Linked DNA regions of Immundisolibacter sp.. The protein of the gene in region 2 interacts with the protein of the main gene of each other region in a pairwise test. Links are inferred from orthologs where the notes say so. Each region holds a gene or a part of one and is shown on either strand. Other genes may lie near its edges. The genes, in order: odhB and lpdA.

What was found.
Region 1: the proteins of lpdA (region 2) and odhB interact in binary tests that used the Escherichia coli proteins (3 or more experiments, as listed by UniProt). The link is inferred for Immundisolibacter sp. from one-to-one orthologs.

Annotation. Positions count from the first base shown.
Region 1 is NZ_JACIZD010000002.1:120,484-129,869, forward strand. The notes cover bases 4,488-7,374. They hold odhB (2-oxoglutarate dehydrogenase complex dihydrolipoyllysine-residue succinyltransferase), read right to left. Parts: upstream 6,588-7,374; coding sequence 5,388-6,587; downstream 4,488-5,387. Other genes in these bases: lpdA (dihydrolipoyl dehydrogenase), read right to left, coding at 4,488-5,385; H5U26_RS04450 (2-oxoglutarate dehydrogenase E1 component), read right to left, coding at 6,615-7,374. Also shown: H5U26_RS04425 (efflux RND transporter permease subunit), read left to right, coding at 1-1,565; sucD (succinate--CoA ligase subunit alpha), read right to left, coding at 1,808-2,680; sucC (ADP-forming succinate--CoA ligase subunit beta), read right to left, coding at 2,677-3,846; more of lpdA, read right to left, coding at 3,970-4,487; more of H5U26_RS04450, read right to left, coding at 7,375-9,386. UniProt on the Escherichia coli protein: E2 component of the 2-oxoglutarate dehydrogenase (OGDH) complex which catalyzes the second step in the conversion of 2-oxoglutarate to succinyl-CoA and CO(2).
Region 2 is NZ_JACIZD010000002.1:242,756-252,247, reverse strand. Bases 2,152-5,144 are described here. They hold lpdA (dihydrolipoyl dehydrogenase), read right to left. Parts: upstream 4,355-5,144; coding sequence 2,948-4,354; downstream 2,152-2,947. Other genes in these bases: aceF (dihydrolipoyllysine-residue acetyltransferase), read right to left, coding at 4,382-5,144; H5U26_RS04980 (Hsp20/alpha crystallin family protein), read left to right, coding at 2,385-2,891; H5U26_RS04985 (Hsp20/alpha crystallin family protein), read left to right, coding at 2,152-2,236. Outside these bases: H5U26_RS05000 (hypothetical protein), read right to left, coding at 1-273; H5U26_RS04995 (DnaJ C-terminal domain-containing protein), read right to left, coding at 280-1,212; H5U26_RS04990 (Hsp20/alpha crystallin family protein), read left to right, coding at 1,414-1,842; more of H5U26_RS04985, read left to right, coding at 1,862-2,151; more of aceF, read right to left, coding at 5,145-6,031; aceE (pyruvate dehydrogenase (acetyl-transferring), homodimeric type), read right to left, coding at 6,054-8,765; pyrC (dihydroorotase), read left to right, coding at 8,987-9,492. UniProt on the Escherichia coli protein: Lipoamide dehydrogenase is a component of the glycine cleavage system as well as of the alpha-ketoacid dehydrogenase complexes.

The DNA.
Region 1 (9,386 bases), 120 kb from region 2 along the record:
TCGGCGTGGTCGGCTACATGGCCCGCCGCATCCCGCGTTTTCTGCTGGTGTACGTCCTGATCGTCGGCGCCTTGGGACTGTTGTTCCTGCGCCTGCCCGGCGGCTTCCTCCCGGACGAGGACCAGGGCACGCTGTACGCCAACGTGATGCTGCCTCCGGGCGCCACCACTGAGCGCACCACCCAGGTCATCGAACAGGTCGGCCGTTACTTCTACGAGACCGAAAAGGACATCGTGTTCGGCGCCATGAACGTCTACGGCTTCAGCTTCGGCGGCCGCGGGCAGAACGTCGGCCTGGTGTTCGTGAACCTCAAGGACTGGGAGGAACGCCCCGGTGAAGAGGCCAGCGCGCACGCCCTGGCGGCGCGTGCCAGCCGGGCCTTCGCCGGCATGGTCAAGGACGGCCTGGCGTTCGCTTTCGCGCCGCCTTCGGTGCGTGCACTCGGGCGCACCGCGGGCTTCGACCTGCAATTGCAGGACCGCGCCGGCCTCGGTCACGACGCGCTGTTGGCGGCGCGCAACCAGCTGCTCGGGATGGCGGCGCAAAGCCCGGTGCTGACCAACGTGCGCCCGAACGGCCTCGAGGACGCGCCGCAGTACGTGGTACGTGTGGACCAGGCCAAGGCGCGCGCGCTCGGCCTGTCGATGGACGAGATCAACCAGACCCTCAAGACCGCGTGGGGCTCGACCTACGTCAACGACTACATCGAGCAGGGCCGCACCAAAAAGGTGTTCGTACAGGGCGACGCCCCGTATCGCATGCTGCCGGAGGACCTCGAGCAGTGGTATGTGCGCAACAGCGACGGCGAAATGGTGCCGTTCAGCGCCTTCTCGAGCGCCGAGTGGACGCTCGGCTCGCCGCGCCTGGAGCGCTACAACGGCGTGCCGTCGAGCGAGATTCTCGGCGAGCCGGCCCGTGGCTACAGTTCCGGCGACGCCATGGCCGAGATGGAGCGACTGGCCGCGCAGCTGCCCCCGGGCATCGGCTACGAATGGACTGGCCTGTCGTACCAGGAAAAACAGGCCGGCTCGCAGGCGCCTCTGCTCTACGCCATCTCGGCACTGGTCGTGTTCCTGGCCCTGGCGGCGTTGTATGAGAGCTGGTCGGTACCGTTCGCCGTCATGCTGGTGGTACCGCTGGGTCTGCTGGGTGCCGTGCTGGCGGCTCTGCTGCGCGGGCTCAACAACGACGTGTTCTTCCAGGTTGGGCTGCTGACCACGATGGGCCTGACGTCCAAGAACGCCATCCTGATCGTGGAATTCGCGCACGACCTGCACACGCACCAGGGCAAGCCCTTGATCGATGCGGTCCTGGAGGCCGCGCGCATCCGTCTGCGGCCGATCCTGATGACCTCGATGGCGTTCGTGCTCGGCGTGATGCCGCTGGCCATCGCCACCGGCGCGGGCGCGGCCTCGCGCATCGCCATCGGCACCGGCGTGATCGGCGGCATGGCCACGGCACTGTTCCTGGCTACTTTCTTCATTCCGCTGTTCTACGTCGCGGTGCGCAGGCTGTTTGGCCGCAACCGGCCCCGGCGCCTGCCGACTCCGCAAACCGGCGTGTGAGCGAAACACCCAGGTAGGCGCTGAGAAATCCATCCCGGATTTCTCGGCGCCTACCTCTTGGAAAACTGGGTCGCGCAGCTTCGCTGCGCGACAATCGCCAGGCACGGCCGGGCTCCTACTACAAGCCGCTGATTTTGGCAGCGCATCCCTGCGTTTCCCTGGTCCGGCGCGCTAAAAAAAACGCCGCGACAGGCGCGGCGTTTTGATATGGGGGTCGGCCCGGGCTGCGGCCCGGCCGTCGCTCACATCCCCAGAGCCTTCTTGACCATGACGCCCAGGTTCGCCGGCGAACGGGCGATATGCACACCGGCGCGCTCCATGGCGCGGAACTTGTCCTCGGCCGTGCCCTTGCCGCCGGCAATGATGGCGCCGGCATGGCCCATGCGTTTGCCGGCCGGCGCGGTGGCGCCGGCGATGAAGCCAACCACCGGCTTTTTGACTTCCGACGCGATGTACTCGGCCGCCTCTTCCTCGGCGCTGCCGCCGATCTCGCCGACCATGACGATGCACTCGGTCTGCGGATCGTCCTTGAACAGGCGCAGCGCATCGATGAAGCTGGTGCCCGGAATCGGATCGCCGCCGATGCCGATGCAGGTGGACTGACCGGCGCCGATGGCCGTGGTCTGGGCCACCGCCTCGTAGGTCAGCGTGCCGGAACGCGACACGATGCCGACCTTGCCCGGCAGGTGAATATCACCGGGCATGATGCCGATCTTGCACGCGCCCGGCGTGATGACGCCGGGACAGTTGGGACCGATCAGGCGCGAGGCCGAACGGTCCACCACCATCTTGACCTGCAGCATGTCCAGCGTGGGCACGCCCTCGGTGATGCACACGATCAGCGGCACGCCGGCGTCGACAGCCTCCAGGATCGAGTCCTTGCAGAAGGCCGCCGGCACATAGATGACGCTGGCATCGGCGCCGGTCTGCTGCACCGCGTCGCGCACCGTGTCGAACACCGGCAGACCCAGATGCTCCGTGCCGCCCTTGCCCGGCGTCACGCCACCGACCATGCGCGTGCCGTAGGCGATGGCCTGCTCGGAATGGAACGTACCCTGCTTGCCGGTGAAACCCTGGCAGATGACCTTGGTGTCCTTGTTGACCAGCACGCTCATGCCACGCTCTCCACTGCCTTGACGACTTTCTGCGCGGCATCGGTAAGGCCGTCCGCGGGGATGATGTTAAGACCGCTGTCGGTCAGCTTGCGGCTGCCCAGATCGGCATTGTTGCCGGCCAGGCGCACCACCACCGGCACCTTGACGCCGACCTCCTTGACCGCGGCGATGATGCCGTCGGCGATCAGGTCGCAGCGCACGATGCCGCCGAAGATGTTCACCAGCACGCCCTTCACGTTCTGGTCGGCGAGGATGATCTTGAACGCCTCGGTCACCCGCGCCGCCGTGGCGGTGCCGCCGACATCCAGGAAGTTGGCCGGGTTGCCGCCATGCAGCTTGATGATGTCCATGGTGGCCATGGCCAGACCCGCGCCGTTGACCATGCAGCCGATGTTGCCGTCCAGCGCCACGTAGCTGATGTCGTGCTCGCGGGCGCGGTTTTCCTTCTCGTCCTCCTGCGAGGCGTCGCGCATGGCAGACAGGCGCGGCTGGCGGTACAGGGCGTTGTCGTCGATGTTGATCTTGCCGTCCAGGCACACCAGGCGGCCATCGCCGGTCACCACCAGCGGATTGACCTCCAACAGCGACAGGTCGCATTCCACGAACATGCGCGCCAGTCCCGTCATCAGCGTGGTGAACTGCTTGATCTGGTCGCCGGTCAGGCCCAGCCCGAAGGCGATCTGGCGACACTGGTAGGGCTGCAGGCCGACGATGGGGTTCACGGCGGTGGTCAGGATCTTCTCGGGCGTCTCGGCGGCGACCTTCTCGATCTCGACTCCGCCCTCGGTGGAAGCCATGAACACCACCCGCTGGCTGGCCCGGTCGACCACGGCGCCCAAGTACAACTCGCGGGCAATCTGGCTGACTTCCTCGACCAGCACACTGTTCACCGGCTGGCCTTCGGCCGTGGTCTGGTAGGTGACCAGGCGCGTGCCGAGCATGGCCTCGGCAACCTGCGCCACCGCATCCGGGCTGTCCACCAGCTTCACGCCACCGGCCTTGCCGCGGCCACCGGCGTGAACTTGTGCCTTGACTACCCAGCGACTGCCGGGCACGCGGCCGGCCGCAGCCTTGGCAGCCTTGGGGCTGTCGGCGACTTCACCGCGCGGCGCGGCGATGCCGTAATCGGCAAACAGTTGTTTTGCCTGGTATTCGTGCAGATTCATGGATGTGATCTTTCCCTATGACTGAAGGGACGGCGCCCGGCCGCCTAACGGCCTGCCCGCTCCACGTTGCAGGTATGTCATCGACCTGAAGACCCGGATGCAAGCCCCACTGCCTGCGCCGTCTCAGATATGTATCGCCCGCCGGTGGGCCGCGAGGGCCGCCTCATGCAGCACTTCCGACAGGGTCGGGTGGGCATGCACGATGCGCGCGATGTCCTCGGCACTGGCGCAGAACTCCATCGCCACCACCGCCTCGGCAATCAGCTCCGAGGCGTGTGGGCCGATGATGTGTACGCCCAGCACGCGGTCGGTTTCGGCATGGGCAAGCAGCTTCACCTGCCCCTGCGCGGCCTCCATGGCGCGCGCCCGACCGTTCGCCTGGAACGGAAAAACACCCGTCACATAGGGCACGCCCTCGGCCTTGAGGGCCTGCTCGGTGCGACCGACCCAGGCGATTTCCGGCCAAGTGTAAATGATCCACGGGATGGTCCCGTAATCGACGTGGCAGTGCTGGCCGGCGATACCCTCGGCAACGGCAATCCCGTCCTCGGACGCGCGGTGCGCCAGCATCGGCCCGCGCACCACATCACCGATGGCGTAGACCCCGGCGGCACTGGTCTGAAAGCGCCCATCGACGGGAATGAAGCCGCGCTCGTCGCGGCTCACGCCAGCGGCGTCCAGGCCCAGATCATCCGTTACCGGCTGGCGACCAACCGCAACGATCAGCCGGTCGAACTGTGCCTGCTGCGCGCCGGCGGCGTCCTCGAAATCGACCGCAACCTGCCCGGCTGCGACCTGTGCGCCGGTCACCTTGGCGCCCAGCCGAATGTCCAGCCCCTGGGCAGTGAATTCCTTGCGTGCAATTGCCGCGATGGCACGATCCGCAGCCGGCAGGAATTCCGGCAGCGCCTCCAGCAAGGTCACCTGGCTGCCCAGGCGCGACCACACGCTGCCCAGTTCCAGACCGATCACGCCCGCGCCGATGATGCCCAGGCGCGCCGGCACGGCCGTGAAGTCGAGCGCCCCCGCCGAATCGACGATGTGTTCGCCATCGACCGGTGCCACGCTCAGCGGCGTCGGCCGCGAGCCGGTCGCGATCAGGATGTGCTGCGCGGCAACGGTTTGCACCGCGCCATCGGTGGCCGTCACCTGCACCTGGCCATCGCCCAGCAGGCGCGCCGTGCCCTGCAGCCAGGCAATGCCGTTTTTCGTGAAGAGACCCTTGATGCCGCCGGTGAACTGGGCGACGATCCTGTCCTTGCGGGCCACCATGGCGGCCGGGTCGATGCTGACCTCGCCCACGGTGATGCCATGCGCGCCAAGGCCGTGCCGGGCGCGGTGGTACTGCTCGGACGATTCGAGCAGCGCCTTGGACGGGATGCAGCCCACGTTCAGGCAGGTACCGCCCAGGGCCGGCTTGCCGTCCTTGCCGATCCAGCGCTCCACGCAGGCCACGCGCATGCCCAGCTGGGCGGCGCGAATGGCCGCCACGTAGCCGCCCGGCCCGGCGCCGATTACCAACAGATCGTAGCGGTCCATGCTCAAAGCCCCAGCAGCAGGCGGGCCGGGTCTTCCAGCGACTGCTTGATGGCGACCAGGAACTGCACCGCCTCGCGTCCGTCGATCAGGCGGTGATCGTAGGACAGGGCCAGGTACATGATCGGCCGCACCACCACCTGACCGTGCTCCACCACCGGCCGCTCGACGATGTTGTGCATGCCAAGGATGGCGCTTTGCGGCGGGTTCAGGATCGGCGTCGACAGCATGGAGCCGAAGATGCCGCCGTTGGTGATCGAGAAGGTGCCGCCGGACAGTTCCTCCAGCGTCAGCTTGTTCTCGCCGGCGCGGCGGCCGAAATCGGCGATAGCTTTCTCGATGTCGGCAAACGACATCTGCCCGGCATCGCGCAGGGTCGGCACCACCAACCCGCGCGGGCTGCTGACGGCGATGCCGATGTCGAAATAGCCGTGATAAACAACATCGCTGCCGTCGATGGAAGCATTGACCAGCGGGAACTTCCTGAGCGCCTCGACGGCGGCCCTGACGAAGAACGACATGAAACCGAGCTTCACGCCGTGGATCTTCTCGAAAGCCTCTCGGTGACGGGCGCGCAGGTCCATCACCGGCTGCATGTTGACTTCGTTGAAGGTGGTCAGGATGGCGGCGGTGCGCTGCGCCTCGACCAGCCGCTCGGCAATGCGCTGGCGGATGCGCGTCATTGGCACGCGCTGCTCGGGGCGTTCTGCGGCCGGCTGCGCCGCCAACTCGGTAGTCGCTGTGGGCGCCCGCTGCGCCACCGCCGCGAGCACGTCTTCCTTGATCACCCGACCGTCGCGGCCGCTGCCGCTGAGCGTCGCCGTCTCCACACCCTGCTCCACCGCCAGCTTGCGCGCCGCCGGGCTGGCTGCCGCACTGCCCGCGGCGGGCCGGATCTCGGCCACCGGCTGCGGCTGCGGTGCCATGTCCGGCGCAGCAGCCACCGCGCCGGCAATCGGCGCCGTGGCGCTGGTGTCCAAGGTCGCCAGCAGCTCGCCGGAATGCACCGTGGCGCCACCGGGCTGGTGAATGGCGGTCAGCACGCCGTCGGCCGGCGCCACCACTTCCAGCACCACCTTGTCGGTTTCGACGTCGATCAGGTTCTCGTCGCGTCGCACCGCGTCACCGGGCTGCTTGCGCCACTGCAGCAGCGTGGCTTCGGCGACGGATTCCGGCAGTACCGGCACCTTGATTTCGAGTTGCATGTCAGTCCCGGGTTGAATGAACCACTTTCAGGCGGATTTTTGTTTGCGGGCGGCAGCGGCTTGTGCCGGCGCCAGGGCGTCGTCGACCAGCGCCTGTTGCTGCGCCTGGTGCAGGGCATAGCTGCCGACCGCCGGCGCCGCCGAACGCGGTCGACCAACGTAGCGCAAGCGCTGGCCGGCGGCCAGCGCGTCGGTCAGCTTGTGGCGAATCTGGTACCAGGCGCCCTGGTTCTGCGGCTCTTCCTGCACCCACAGCACCTCGGCGGCGGTACCGTAATTTGCCAGCTCGGCCGTCAGGCGCGCCATTGGGAACGGATACAGCTGCTCCACGCGCACGATGGCGATGTCCTCGATTCCGCGCTCCTGGCGGGCCGCGTAAAGATCGAAATACACCTTGCCGCTGCACAGCAGCACGCGCCGCACCTGCGCCGGGTCGGGCCGCTGCGGGTCGCCGATCACCAGCTGGAACTCCCCGCCTGCAAGCTCGTCCAGCGTCGACACCGACAGCCGGTGCCGCAGCAGGCTCTTGGGCGTCATCACCACCAACGGGCGGCGGAAGCGGCGCAGCATCTGCCGGCGCAGCATGTGGAACATCTGCGCCGGCGTGGACGGCACGCATACCTGCATGTTCTGCTCGGCGCACAGCTGCATGAAGCGCTCCAGGCGCGCCGAGGAATGCTCCGGCCCCTGGCCCTCGTAGCCGTGCGGCAGCAGCAGCACCATGCCGCACAGGCGTTGCCACTTGGCCTCCGATGAGCTGATGAACTGGTCGATCACCACCTGCGCGCCGTTGGCGAAATCGCCGAACTGCGCCTCCCAGATCACCATCGTCTGCGGGTCGGCGCTGGCGTAGCCGTACTCGAAACCGAGCACGGCCTCCTCCGACAGCAGCGAATCGATGACCAGGAAACTGGGCTGGCCGGGCTGCAGGTGTTGCAGCGGCACGTGGCGCTGCGCCTGCTCCGGCGCGTCCAGGTCCTGGTTGTGCAGGACGGCATGGCGGTGCGAGAAGGTGCCGCGACCGCTGTCCTGACCGGACAGGCGCACCCGGTAGCCTTCCGTCAGCAGCGTGGCATAGGCCAGCGTCTCGGCGCAGCCCCAGTCCAGAGGCAGCGCGCCGGCCGTCATTTGCCTGCGATCGTCCAGCATCTTGGCCACCCGCGGGTGGACCTTGAAGCCGGCCGGAATCGTTGTCAGCTTCTCGCCGAGCCCGCGCAGGGTGTCCAGTGGCACGGCCGTTGATGCCGGTTCGGTCCACAGGGTATTCATGTACGGCGCCCAATCGATGGCCAGCAGCGGGCGCTGGTCGCTCATCGGCAGCGGCGCCACGCACTCGCCGCGGTCGAGCGCCTGCTGGTAGGCCTCGGCCAGGGCCTGTGCCTGGCCGCCGGCAAGCACGCCGGCACTTTCCAGGCGCCGCGCGTACAGCTCGCGCACGCTCGGGTGGCTGGCAATCTTCGCGTACATGCGCGGCTGGGTGATGGCCGGCTCGTCGGCCTCGTTGTGACCCTGCCGGCGGTAGCAGACCAGATCGATGACCACGTCGCTGCCGAAGGCAAGGCGAAAATCCAGCGCCAGCCGCGTCACGAACAGCAGCGCCTCCGGGTCGTCGCCGTTGACGTGGAACACCGGCGCCTGCGTCAGCCGGGCGATCTCGGTGCAGTAGTAGGTCGAGCGGGCATCGGCCGGGTTGCTGGTGGTGAAGCCGATCTGGTTGTTGATGACGATGTGCAGCGTGCCGCCGGTGGCGTAGCCGCGCGTCTTGGCCAGGTTCAGGGTCTCCATCACCACGCCCTGCCCGGCAAACGCGGCATCGCCGTGGATCAGCAGCGGAATCACCTGCTGGCGGGCCCAATCACCGCGGCGCTCCTGGCGCGCCCGCACCGAACCTTCGACCACCGGGTTGATGATTTCAAGATGCGAGGGGTTGAAGGCCAGCGTCAGGTGGATCGGTCCGCCCGGCGTGATCGGATCGGCCGAAAAGCCCTGGTGATACTTGACGTCGCCGGAGCCGATGACTTCGGCCTTGCCCTCGAACTCGGCGAACAGCTCCCGCGGCTGCTTGCCAAGGATATTGACCAGCACGTTCAGGCGGCCGCGGTGGGCCATGCCGATGACCAGTTCCTTGACGTCGGCCGACCCGGCCCGGCGCACGATTTCATCCAGCACCGGGATCAGGCCGTCACCGCCTTCCAGCGAGAAACGCTTCTGGCCGACGTAGCGACGATGCAGGTACCGCTCCAGCCCCTCGGCGGCGGTCAGCGCCTGCAGGATCTGCCGCTGCTCGGCCTCGTTCAGCACCGCGCGCCCGCGGCCGGCCTCGATGCGCTGACGCAGCCACTCGACCTGCGCCGAATCGGACTTGTAGGCGTACTCGAAGCCGATGGCGCCACAGTAGGTCGCCTCCAGCGCCGATAGCAGCTCGCGCAGCGGTGCACCGGTCGGCAGCGGGAAATTGCCGGCAGCGAACTGCAGGTCCAGATCGTCCTTCGTCAGGCCGTGGTAATCCAGGCTCAGGCTCGGCACCTCCATCGGTTCCTGCAACTGCAGCGGATCGGTGCGCGCCCGCAGGTGGCCGCGCTGGCGATATTCGTTGATCAGCTGCTGTACCGCGTTCTGCTTTTGCAGGCGCTGCAAGTCGCCGCTGGAGGCGGCCAGCTGCAGCGTCGCCGGGCGCGTGGCGCGCTCGCGAAACCGTGCCTGCACCGCCCCATGACTTGCACCGACCGGGGCGTTGCCCCAGGACTCGAACTCGCGCCGCCACGGCGTGGGGACGCTGGCCGGATCGGCCAGAAAATC
Region 2 (9,492 bases):
GCGCTCGATCTCCTCGATGAGGTCACCGACCAGGCCGGCCAGTTCCGGCGCCGCATCGAAATCCCGCTCGATCTGCCGCAGCCGGCGCGCCCGGCGCAGGGTGGCCGACGAGAACCGCCAGACCCCGCCGAGCGACCGCGCCTGCGGCAGCAGGCCAGCCTCCAGGTGTTGCTGCAGCCACTCGACGTCGGCCGCGCAGGCGGCCGCCAGCTGCTCCAGCGTCAGCCACGATTCGTCGAGCAGGGTGCCGATCAGTGCTTCTTTCTGGTTCATCGCCGTTCAGTTCCTGCGACGTGGATCGAAAGCCAATTCCCGTGCCATCGTTGCATAGAGTTCCCGTGCCCGTGGCGTGTCCGCCGGCGGCAACACCACCCGCACGTGCAGCAGCAGATCGCCTGGCGGATCGCCCGGCAGGCCCCTGCCGCGCACGCGCAGCTCGGTACCGCTTTGTGCGCCCGCCGGAATGCGTACCTTGACCTCGCCCACCGGCAGCGGCACCGCGATCACCGCGCCCAGTGCGGCCTCCCACGGCGCCACCGGCAAGGTCATGCTCAGATCGCGGCCCTCGACGCGATAGCGCTCGTCGGGCTTGAGGTGTACTTCGAGCAGCAGATCGCCGGCCGCACCGCTGCCGGCGCCCGGATATCCCTGTCCGGCCAGGCGAATCAGCTGACCTTCGCGCACGCCCCTGGGAATGGTCACGCGCAGCGTGCGCTGCACCATGCTCAGGCGGCCGGTTTGTTTATCGACCGTCGGCACGCGTAGCGTGATGTCGCGTGTGGCGCCGGTGAAGGCGTCCTGGAGGTCAAGGTAGATCTTGGCGTAATGGTCCTGGCCACGCCCATGCGCGGCGCGACGCGGGCGTGCGCCCATGTGCCCGAACAGCTCGGTAAAGAAATCGGAGAAATCGGCCGCCTCATGCGGCGAGAAGCCGCCGCCCGAGAACTCGAACCCGGCATCCCATCCCGGCGGCGGGCGAAATTCCTCGCCGGGCCGATGGCCGGGTCCGAGCTGGTCATAGGCGGCGCGTTTTTCGGGGTCCGACAGTACCGCGTAGGCCTCGTTGACCTCCTTCATGTGCTGCTCGGCGTCCGGTTCCTTGGACACGTCCGGGTGGTACTTGCGCGCCAGCTTGCGAAAGGCGCGCTTGATGGCGTCGGCAGTCGCGTCACGCGGCACGCCGAGAATCTGGTAGTAGTCCCGAAACTCCATGGGCACTCCTTGGCAGTGCTAGCCGTTGACCGGGGTTTGGAAAATAGGGCTGCGCGGCGCCGGACTCAAGGGCAGCGACAGCCTACCCACAACCCTGTGCGAGCTCTTGAAAGCAGTCACGGTGGCACCGATCTTTTGCTTGCGTTCAACTTGCAGGGCGGTCGTCGGACCGACCCGTACACCAGGAGGACCACCATGGCAATTTACAGACCCCCGTTCTCGCGCAATCTGTTCGCGGAATTCGACCGTTTGCGCCGCGAGCTCGACCAGGCTTTCGAGCTGTCTCCGAGCATCCGCGGCCTGGGCGCAGGCTTTCCGACACTCAACATCGGCTCCACGCCCAACTCGGTGGAAATTTTTGCCTTCGCGCCCGGCGTGGATCCGGCCGCCCTCGATGTGCAGATCGAGAAAGGCGTGCTCACCATCAGCGGCGAACGCAAGGCCCCGCAGGTGCCGGAGAAGGCCACCGTGCACCTGGGCGAGCGCTTTGCCGGACGCTTCCACCGGGTGGTGAGCCTGCCGGACAGCATCGACCCGGCCTCCGTAACGGCCACCTACCGCGACGGCGTGCTGCACATAAGCGCGCAGCGCAAGGATTCTGCACTGCCGCGCCGCATCAACATCCAGTGATCGACCGGAGGACACCATCATGAGCCAGGACATCGTGCAAAACGAAGCTGCCAAACAGCCGGAACCGGCCTTGCCGCCGCCGGCGGACGTGATCGAGGACGCCAGCGGCATCACCTTGTATGCCGACCTGCCGGGCGTGCCGCGCGACCGGCTCGACATTCGCGTCGAGGGCGACCAGCTGTGCATCGAAGGCGAAATGCAGCTGCCGATGAAGGAGGGACTCGAGGGTACGCACGCCGAGATCACGCTGCCACGCTATCGGCGCGTGTTCAACCTGTCGCGCGAACTCGACAGCGAGAAAATCACCGCCGAGCTGCGTGACGGCGTGCTGACGCTGCGTATCCCCAAGGCCGAACACGCACAGCCGCGGCGCATCAGCGTGCAGGCCGCGTGACGGGATGTCGAGCCGGCTCGGGCCGTTGAGAGCGCTTTTCGACGGTTCGGGCAAACATCACCCGGCGCCGCAGGCCGGCGGTCGGGTTCTGGCGAGCGGCCGGCACGAGGTCGGCCGCTCGCCGCTGGCGTGATCAGGAGACCCAACGATGGACATCAACAACCTGAAGGAAAACGTCGAGTCGTGGTGGTCCAACGTTTCCGAAGGCTGGCGGCAATTGCGCCGTTCGGCGTCCGGGGCGTTGACCCGCTTCAAACCCGGCGACACGACCAATCTGCCGGAATCGTCCAGCATCGATGACGAGCTGTGGGTGCCGGGCCTGTCCTGGTCCATGCTCGGTGTCGACCTGCTGGAAGACGACAGGCGCCTGGTGGCGCGCCTGGAAATTCCCGGCCTCGACAAGGACGACTTCAAGATCGAGGTGGTGGACGACGCGCTGGTCGTCAGCGGCGAGAAGCGCTTCGAGCGCGACAGCAGCGACGGTCGCTGGCGCACCATTCAGTGCGCCTACGGTGCGTTTCGCCGGGTCGTGCCGCTACCGGCGCCGGTCAGGGCCGATCAGGCCAAGGCCAGCTACCGCAATGGCGTGCTGCGGGTGGAACTGCCCAAGGTCGAGCCCGGGCCGGCGCGCAGCGTGACCATCGACGTGCAGTGAGCGGGGCGGCTTGATCGCGTTGTGGTTTCGCCCGAGGTGCGCCGCAAAGGCGCACCTCAGCGCTTGGGCGCGATGATGTCCGTGACGCTGCCGTCGAAGACCTCGGCCGCCATGCCGACGGTTTCCGACAGCGTCGGATGGGCGTGGATGGTCAGGGCAAGGTCCTGGGCATCGGCGCCCATTTCGATGGCCAGCACGCCTTCGGCGATCAGGTCACCGGCGCCGGGGCCGACGATGCCGACGCCCAGCACCCGGCGGCTGGTCGGGTCGAACAGGATCTTGGTCAATCCTTCGTCGCGGCCGAGTGTCAGGCTGCGGCCGTTGGCGGCCCACGGAAACACCGCCTTCTCATAGGCGATACCGTCCTTCTTGGCCTGCTGTTCGGTCAGGCCGGCCCAGGCGATCTCCGGATCGGTGAACACCACCGCCGGGATCGCCAGCGGCGCAAACGCCGCCTTGTGGCCGGCGATGACTTCCGCCGCCACCTTGCCCTCGTGGGCGGCCTTGTGCGCCAGCATTGGCTCGCCGGCCACGTCACCAATGGCAAAAATGTGCGCCACGCCGGTGCGGCGCTGGGCATCGACCTCGATGAAGCCGCGCTCGGTCACCGCCACGCCCAGCGCCTCCAGGCCCAGCTCCTTGCCGTTCGGGCGCCGGCCGACGGCCACCAGGGCGCGGTCGTAGGTCTTGACCTCCTTGCCGTCCGGGCCTTCGAAGCTCACATGCAGGCCGTCTTTCTTGGCCTCGATGCCAGTGACCTTGGTCTTGAGGCGAATGTCGGCGAACTCCCCGGCCAGCTTTTTGGCCAGCGGCTTGACCAGGTCCGCATCGGCGCCCGGCAGCAGCGTGTCCATGAACTCGACCACGCTGACCGCACTGCCCAGCGCCCGGTACACGGTAGCCATCTCGAGGCCGATGTAACCGCCGCCGATCACCAGCAGCTTGCCGGGGATGTCCGCCAGCGCCAGCGCGCCGGTGGAGTCCATGACGCGCGGGTCGTCCGGCAGGCCGGGGATGCGCACCGGCGTCGAGCCGGTGGCGACAATGGCGTGCTCGAATTGGACGTCGACCGGCCCGTCCGGGCCTTCGACGCGCAGGGTATGGGCGGCCGTGAATTTCGCCGCGCCACGCACCACCTGCACCTTGCGCTGGCGCGCCAGGCCGCTGAGGCCATCGGTCAGGCGCTTGACGACCTTGTCCTTCTGGCCACGAACGCCGTCCAGGTCGATCTTGGGCTTGCCGAAGGCGACGCCGGGCGTGTGGGCCGCCTCGTCGATCACCTTGGCCACGTGCAGCAGGGCCTTCGACGGGATGCAGCCGACGTTCAGGCACACGCCGCCCAGGCGCTGCTCGCGCTCGACCAGTACCACCTGCAGGCCAAGATCGGCCGCCCGGAAGGCGGCGCTGTAGCCGCCGGGACCGGCACCGAGCACCACCAGTTGGGTGCGGATGGAATTACTCATGAATGGGCGCTCCGCGCGGGTTGGATCTCAGAGCAGAAGGCCACGCAGGTCTTCCAGCAGGCCGGCCAGATGGCGGGTGAAGCGTGCCCCGGCGGCGCCGTCGATGACGCGGTGGTCGTAGGACAGCGACAGCGGCAGCATCAGGCGCGGCACGAAGGCGGTGCCGTCCCAGACTGGTTTCATGGACGAACGCGACACGCCCAGGATGGCCACTTCCGGCCAGTTGACGATCGGCGTGAAGGCGGTGCCGCCGATGCCGCCCAGGCTGGAGATGGTGAAGCTGCCGCCGCGCATCTCGTCGGATTTGAGCTTGCGCTCGCGGGCGCGGGCGCTCAGGTCCGCGAGTTCCGCCGCCAGGTCGATGATGCCCTTGCGGTCCACGTCGCGAATCACCGGCACCACCAGGCCATTGGGCGTGTCCACGGCCACGCCGATGTGGACGTAGCGCTTGACGATCAGCGACTTGCCGTCGGCCGCCAGGCTGGCGTTGAAGTCCGGGAAGACTTTCAGCGCCCCCGCACAGGCCTTCAGCAGCAGCGCCACCACGGTCAGCTTGGTGCCGCGGGCCTCGGCGTCCTTGCCGCGCGCCTTGCGGAAGGCTTCCAGGTCCGTGATGTCGGCCTCGTCGTGCTGCGTGACCTGCGGCACCTGCGGCCAGGAACGGCCCAGATTCTCGCCGGTCAGCTGGCGGATGCGGCTGAGCGCCACCGTCTCGACCTCGCCCCACTGGGCAAAATCGATTGCCGGCAGCGGCGCCAGGCCGGCGCCGCTCGCAGTTCCCGCCGCCCCGCCCTGCAGGACGGACTTGACGTAAGCCTGCACGTCTTCCTGTGTGATGCGGCCCTTGCGCCCGCTGCCGGTGACCTGGGCCAGATCGACACCCAGTTCGCGTGCGAAGCGGCGTACCGATGGCGTGGCGTGGGGCAGCTGGCCGGAGGGTGGGGGCGCAGCAGTGATCTGCGGCGCCGGACTGGCCGCCAGGGGCGCAGGTGCAGCGCCCGGCGGTGATGCCGCCTCCGGTACGGGTTCCGGTGCCGCGGCGGGTGCCTGCGCCGCCGTTTCGATCATGGCCACCAGGTCGCCGGTTTTCAGTTTGTCGCCGACCTTGACCTTCAGTTCGCGCACCGTGCCGGCGAACGGCGCCGGCAGTTCGGTGGCGGCCTTCTCGGTCTCCACCGTGAGGAGGGCGTCGCCCTCGGCCACCGTGTCGCCGGGTTTCACGGCCAGCTCGATCACGTCGGCGGCCTTGCCGTCGCCAAGGTCCGGGCAGGTGACCGGTTGCACGGTGGGCGTGCTGGCCGCTGGAGACGCCGGCGCAGCCGCGGGCGCCGCAGCGGCTGCTGGCTCGGGTGACGCTTCGGCGGCAGGGGCGGAGGCGGCTTTGGGCGCCGATGCCGGTTCGGGGGCGGCGGCTTCCTTTGGCGGCGGCGTGGCGCTGGCTGTGGTTTCCAGCACGGCGATGACATCGCCTTCCTTGACCCGGTCGCCGGCCTTCACGCGCACGGCGGTCACCTTGCCGCCGAACTCGGCCGGCAGTTCCATGGCCGCCTTGTCGGTTTCCAGCGTCAGGATGATGTCGCCTTCGCGGATCGTGTCGCCGGGCTTGACGGACACCTCGGCCACGTCGGCCTCGTGCACGTTCTCGGCCAGTCCCGGCACGATGAGGTTCTGTTGCATTTGTTGTTGTGCTCCGTGCGTCTCAGACGGTGGCCGGGTCGGGCCGCTCGGGGTCGATGCCCAGCTTGCCGGCAGCGTCGGCCACGGTTTTGACCGGGAGCGTGCCCTCGTCGGCCAGGGCCTTGAGCGCCGCGTAGGCGATGTGCTCGCGGCTGACCTCGAAGAACTGGCGCAGTCGCCGGCGCGTGTCGCTGCGCCCGAAGCCGTCGGTGCCCAGCACCTCGTAGCGGCCACGCACCCAGGGCCGGATCTGGTCGGCGTAGGCCTGCATGTAGTCGGTGGCGGCGATGACCGGCCCGTCGCTGCCGTCCAGGCACTGCTCGACGTAGCTCTTGCGCGGCTTGGCGGTGGGATGCAGGCGGTTCCAGCGCTGCACCGACAGGCCGTCGCGGCGCAGCTCGTTGAAGCTGGTGGCGCTCCATACGTCGGCCTGCACGCCAAAGTCCTTGCTCAGGATGTCGGCGGCCGCCAGGGCCTCGCGCAGGATGGCGCCGCTGCTGAGCAGCTGCACGCGCGGCGTGGCCTTGGCGCGGGTTTTCTTGGCCGCAGTCCCCGGCAGGCGATACAGGCCGCGCAGGATGCCCTCGGTCACGCCATCGGGCATCGGCGGGTGGGCGTAGTTCTCGTTCTCGACGGTGATGTAGTAGTAGACGCTCTCGTCGGCCTCGTACATGCGCCGCATGCCGTCCTGGATGATGACCGCCAGTTCGTACATGTAGGCCGGGTCGTAGGCCACGCAGTTGGGGATGGTGGCCGCCAGCAGGTGGCTGTGGCCGTCCTGGTGCTGCAGGCCCTCGCCAGCCAGCGTGGTGCGCCCGGCCGTGCCGCCGATCAGGAAGCCGCGCGTGCGCATGTCGCCGGCCGCCCAGGCGAAATCGCCGACGCGCTGGAAGCCGAACATCGAATAGAAGATGTAGAAGGGGATCATCGACACGCCGTGCATGGCGTAGGAGGTGCCGGCGGCGATCCAGGAGCAGAAGGCGCCGGCCTCGTTGATGCCTTCCTCCAGGATCTGGCCCTTCTTGTCTTCGCGATAGAACATGAAGTGGCCGGCGTCTTCGGGTTCGTACAGCTGGCCTTCCGGGGAATAGATGCCCAGCTGGCGGAACAGGCCCTCCATGCCGAAGGTGCGCGCCTCGTCCGGCACGATCGGCACCAGGTGCTGGCCGATGTTCGGGTCCTTGGTCAGCTGCGTCAGGATGCGCACGAAGGCCATGGTGGTCGAGATTTCGCGCTCGCCGGTGCCTTCCAGCAGTTTCTCGAAGGCGGGCAGGCCGGGGATGGTCAGGCGCGGCGCCTGCGCGCGGCGCGCCGGCAGGTAGCCGCCCAGCGCCTCGCGCCGGGCGCGCAGGTACTGCATTTCGGGGCTGTCTTCGGCCGGCTTGTAGTAGGGGATGGACGCCAGCTGGTCGTCCGGAATCGGCACCCGGAAGCGGTCGCGAAAGGCGCGCACCTGCTCGTCGGTCATCTTCTTCTGCTGGTGGGTGATGTTCTGACCTTCGCCGGCGGTGCCCATGCCGTAGCCCTTGACGGTCTTGAACAGGATCACCGTCGGCTGGCCGCGGTGGCGCACGGCGGCGTCGAAGGCGGCGTAGATCTTCAGCGGGTCGTTGCCGCCGCGGCGCAGGCGGTAGATGTCGTCGTCCGACAGATGCTCGACCAGGCGCAGCAGCTCCGGGTACTTGCCGAAGAAGCGCTCGCGCGTGTACTTGCCGCCGCGGGCCTTGTAGGCCTGGTACTCACCGTCGAGGGCTTCCTCCATGCGTTGGCGCAGCAGGCCACTGCGGTCGCGGCCGAGCAGGTCGTCCCACTCCGAGCCCCAGATCACCTTGATCACGTTCCAGCCGTTGCCGCGGAACTCGCCTTCCAGCTCCTGGATGATCTTGCCGTTGCCGCGTACCGGGCCGTCCAGGCGCTGCAGGTTGCAGTTGACGATGAAGATCAGGTTGTCGAGCTTCTCGCGCCCGGCCACCGCCAACGCGCCGCGGGATTCGGGCTCGTCCATCTCGCCGTCGCCCAGGAAGGCGTAGACCTTGCGGCCGTCCATCGGCGCCAGGCCGCGGGCGTCCAGATAGGCCATGAAGCGGGCCTGGTAGATGGCCATCATGGATGCCAGGCCCATCGATACCGTCGGCAGGCTCCAGAACTCCGGCATCAGCCACGGGTGCGGGTAGGACGACAGGCCGCCGCCGTCGGCCAGCTCCTGGCGGAAGTGATCCAGGTCGCGCTCGCTCAGGCGGCCTTCGAGGAAAGCCCGCGCGTACATGCCCGGCGACGTGTGGCCCTGGAAGAACACCAGGTCGCCGGCGCCGGCCTCGCCGGGCGCGTGAAAGAAATGATTGAAGCCGACCTCGTAGATGGTGGCCAGCGAGGCGTAGCTGGCGATGTGGCCGCCCAGCTCGGTCGATTCGCGGTTGGCGCGCGTCACCATGGCCATGGCGTTCCAGCGCAGCGCGGCGCGGATGCGGCCTTCCAGTTCCTGATCGCCCGGGTAGGCCGGCTGGTGCGCGGTCGGGATGGTATTCAGGTACGCCGTGGTCAGGCCCTGCGGCAGGTTCAGGCCCAGTCGCTGCGCCTCGTCCTGCAGGGTTTCCAGGATGAAGCGGGCGCGCGGCTCACCTTCCACCTGCGCCAGCGAGCGCAGGGCGTCGAGCCAGTCGCGGGTTTCCAGCGGGTCTTCATCGTGCGCAAGCTGGCCGCCTACCGCAGGCAGGCCGCCTTCCGGTTTGTTCATGCAGGATCTCCGCGTGTTTGGGTGAAACCGGAGCAGGCCGGCGGCCCTGTGTTTGCCGCGGCCCGAACGCCGGTCGGGGGGTGGCCCCGCCGGGAGCTGAGTTTAGCAGCCCATGGCGGGCCGCTGACCTGCCTGCCGCGGGCCCCGCACGCGTCACCACCGGCGCGCAGCCGGCGCCGGCTGGCCGGATAATGGCGCGCCGTTTCATCACCCGCCGCGCCATGGACACGCTGACCCTGACCCGCCCCGACGACTGCCACCTGCACCTGCGCGACGGGCCGGCGCTGGCGGCGGTGCTCGGTGATACGGCGCGGCGCTTCGCGCGCGCGGTGGTGATGCCCAACCTGCGCCCGCCGCTGAGCACGGTCGAGGCGGCGCTGGCCTATCGGCAGCGCATCCTGGCCGCCCTGCCGGCGGGGCTGGATTTCACGCCCCTGCTGACGCTGTACCTGACCGAAACCACCTCGGCGCAGGAACTGACCGCCGCCAAGGCGGCCGGCATCGTCGGCGTCAAGCTGTATCCGGCCGGCGCCACCACGCATTCGGATGCCGGCGTGCGGCGGGTGGAGGCCATCTACCCGGCGCTGGAGGTCATGCAGGCGCTGGACCTGCCGCTGCTGGTGCACGGTGAGGTGACCGATCCGGCGGTGGACGTGTTCGACCGCGAGGCGGTGTTCATCGACCGCCACCTGGCGCCGCTGGTGGCGCGCTTCCCGGCCCTGCGCGT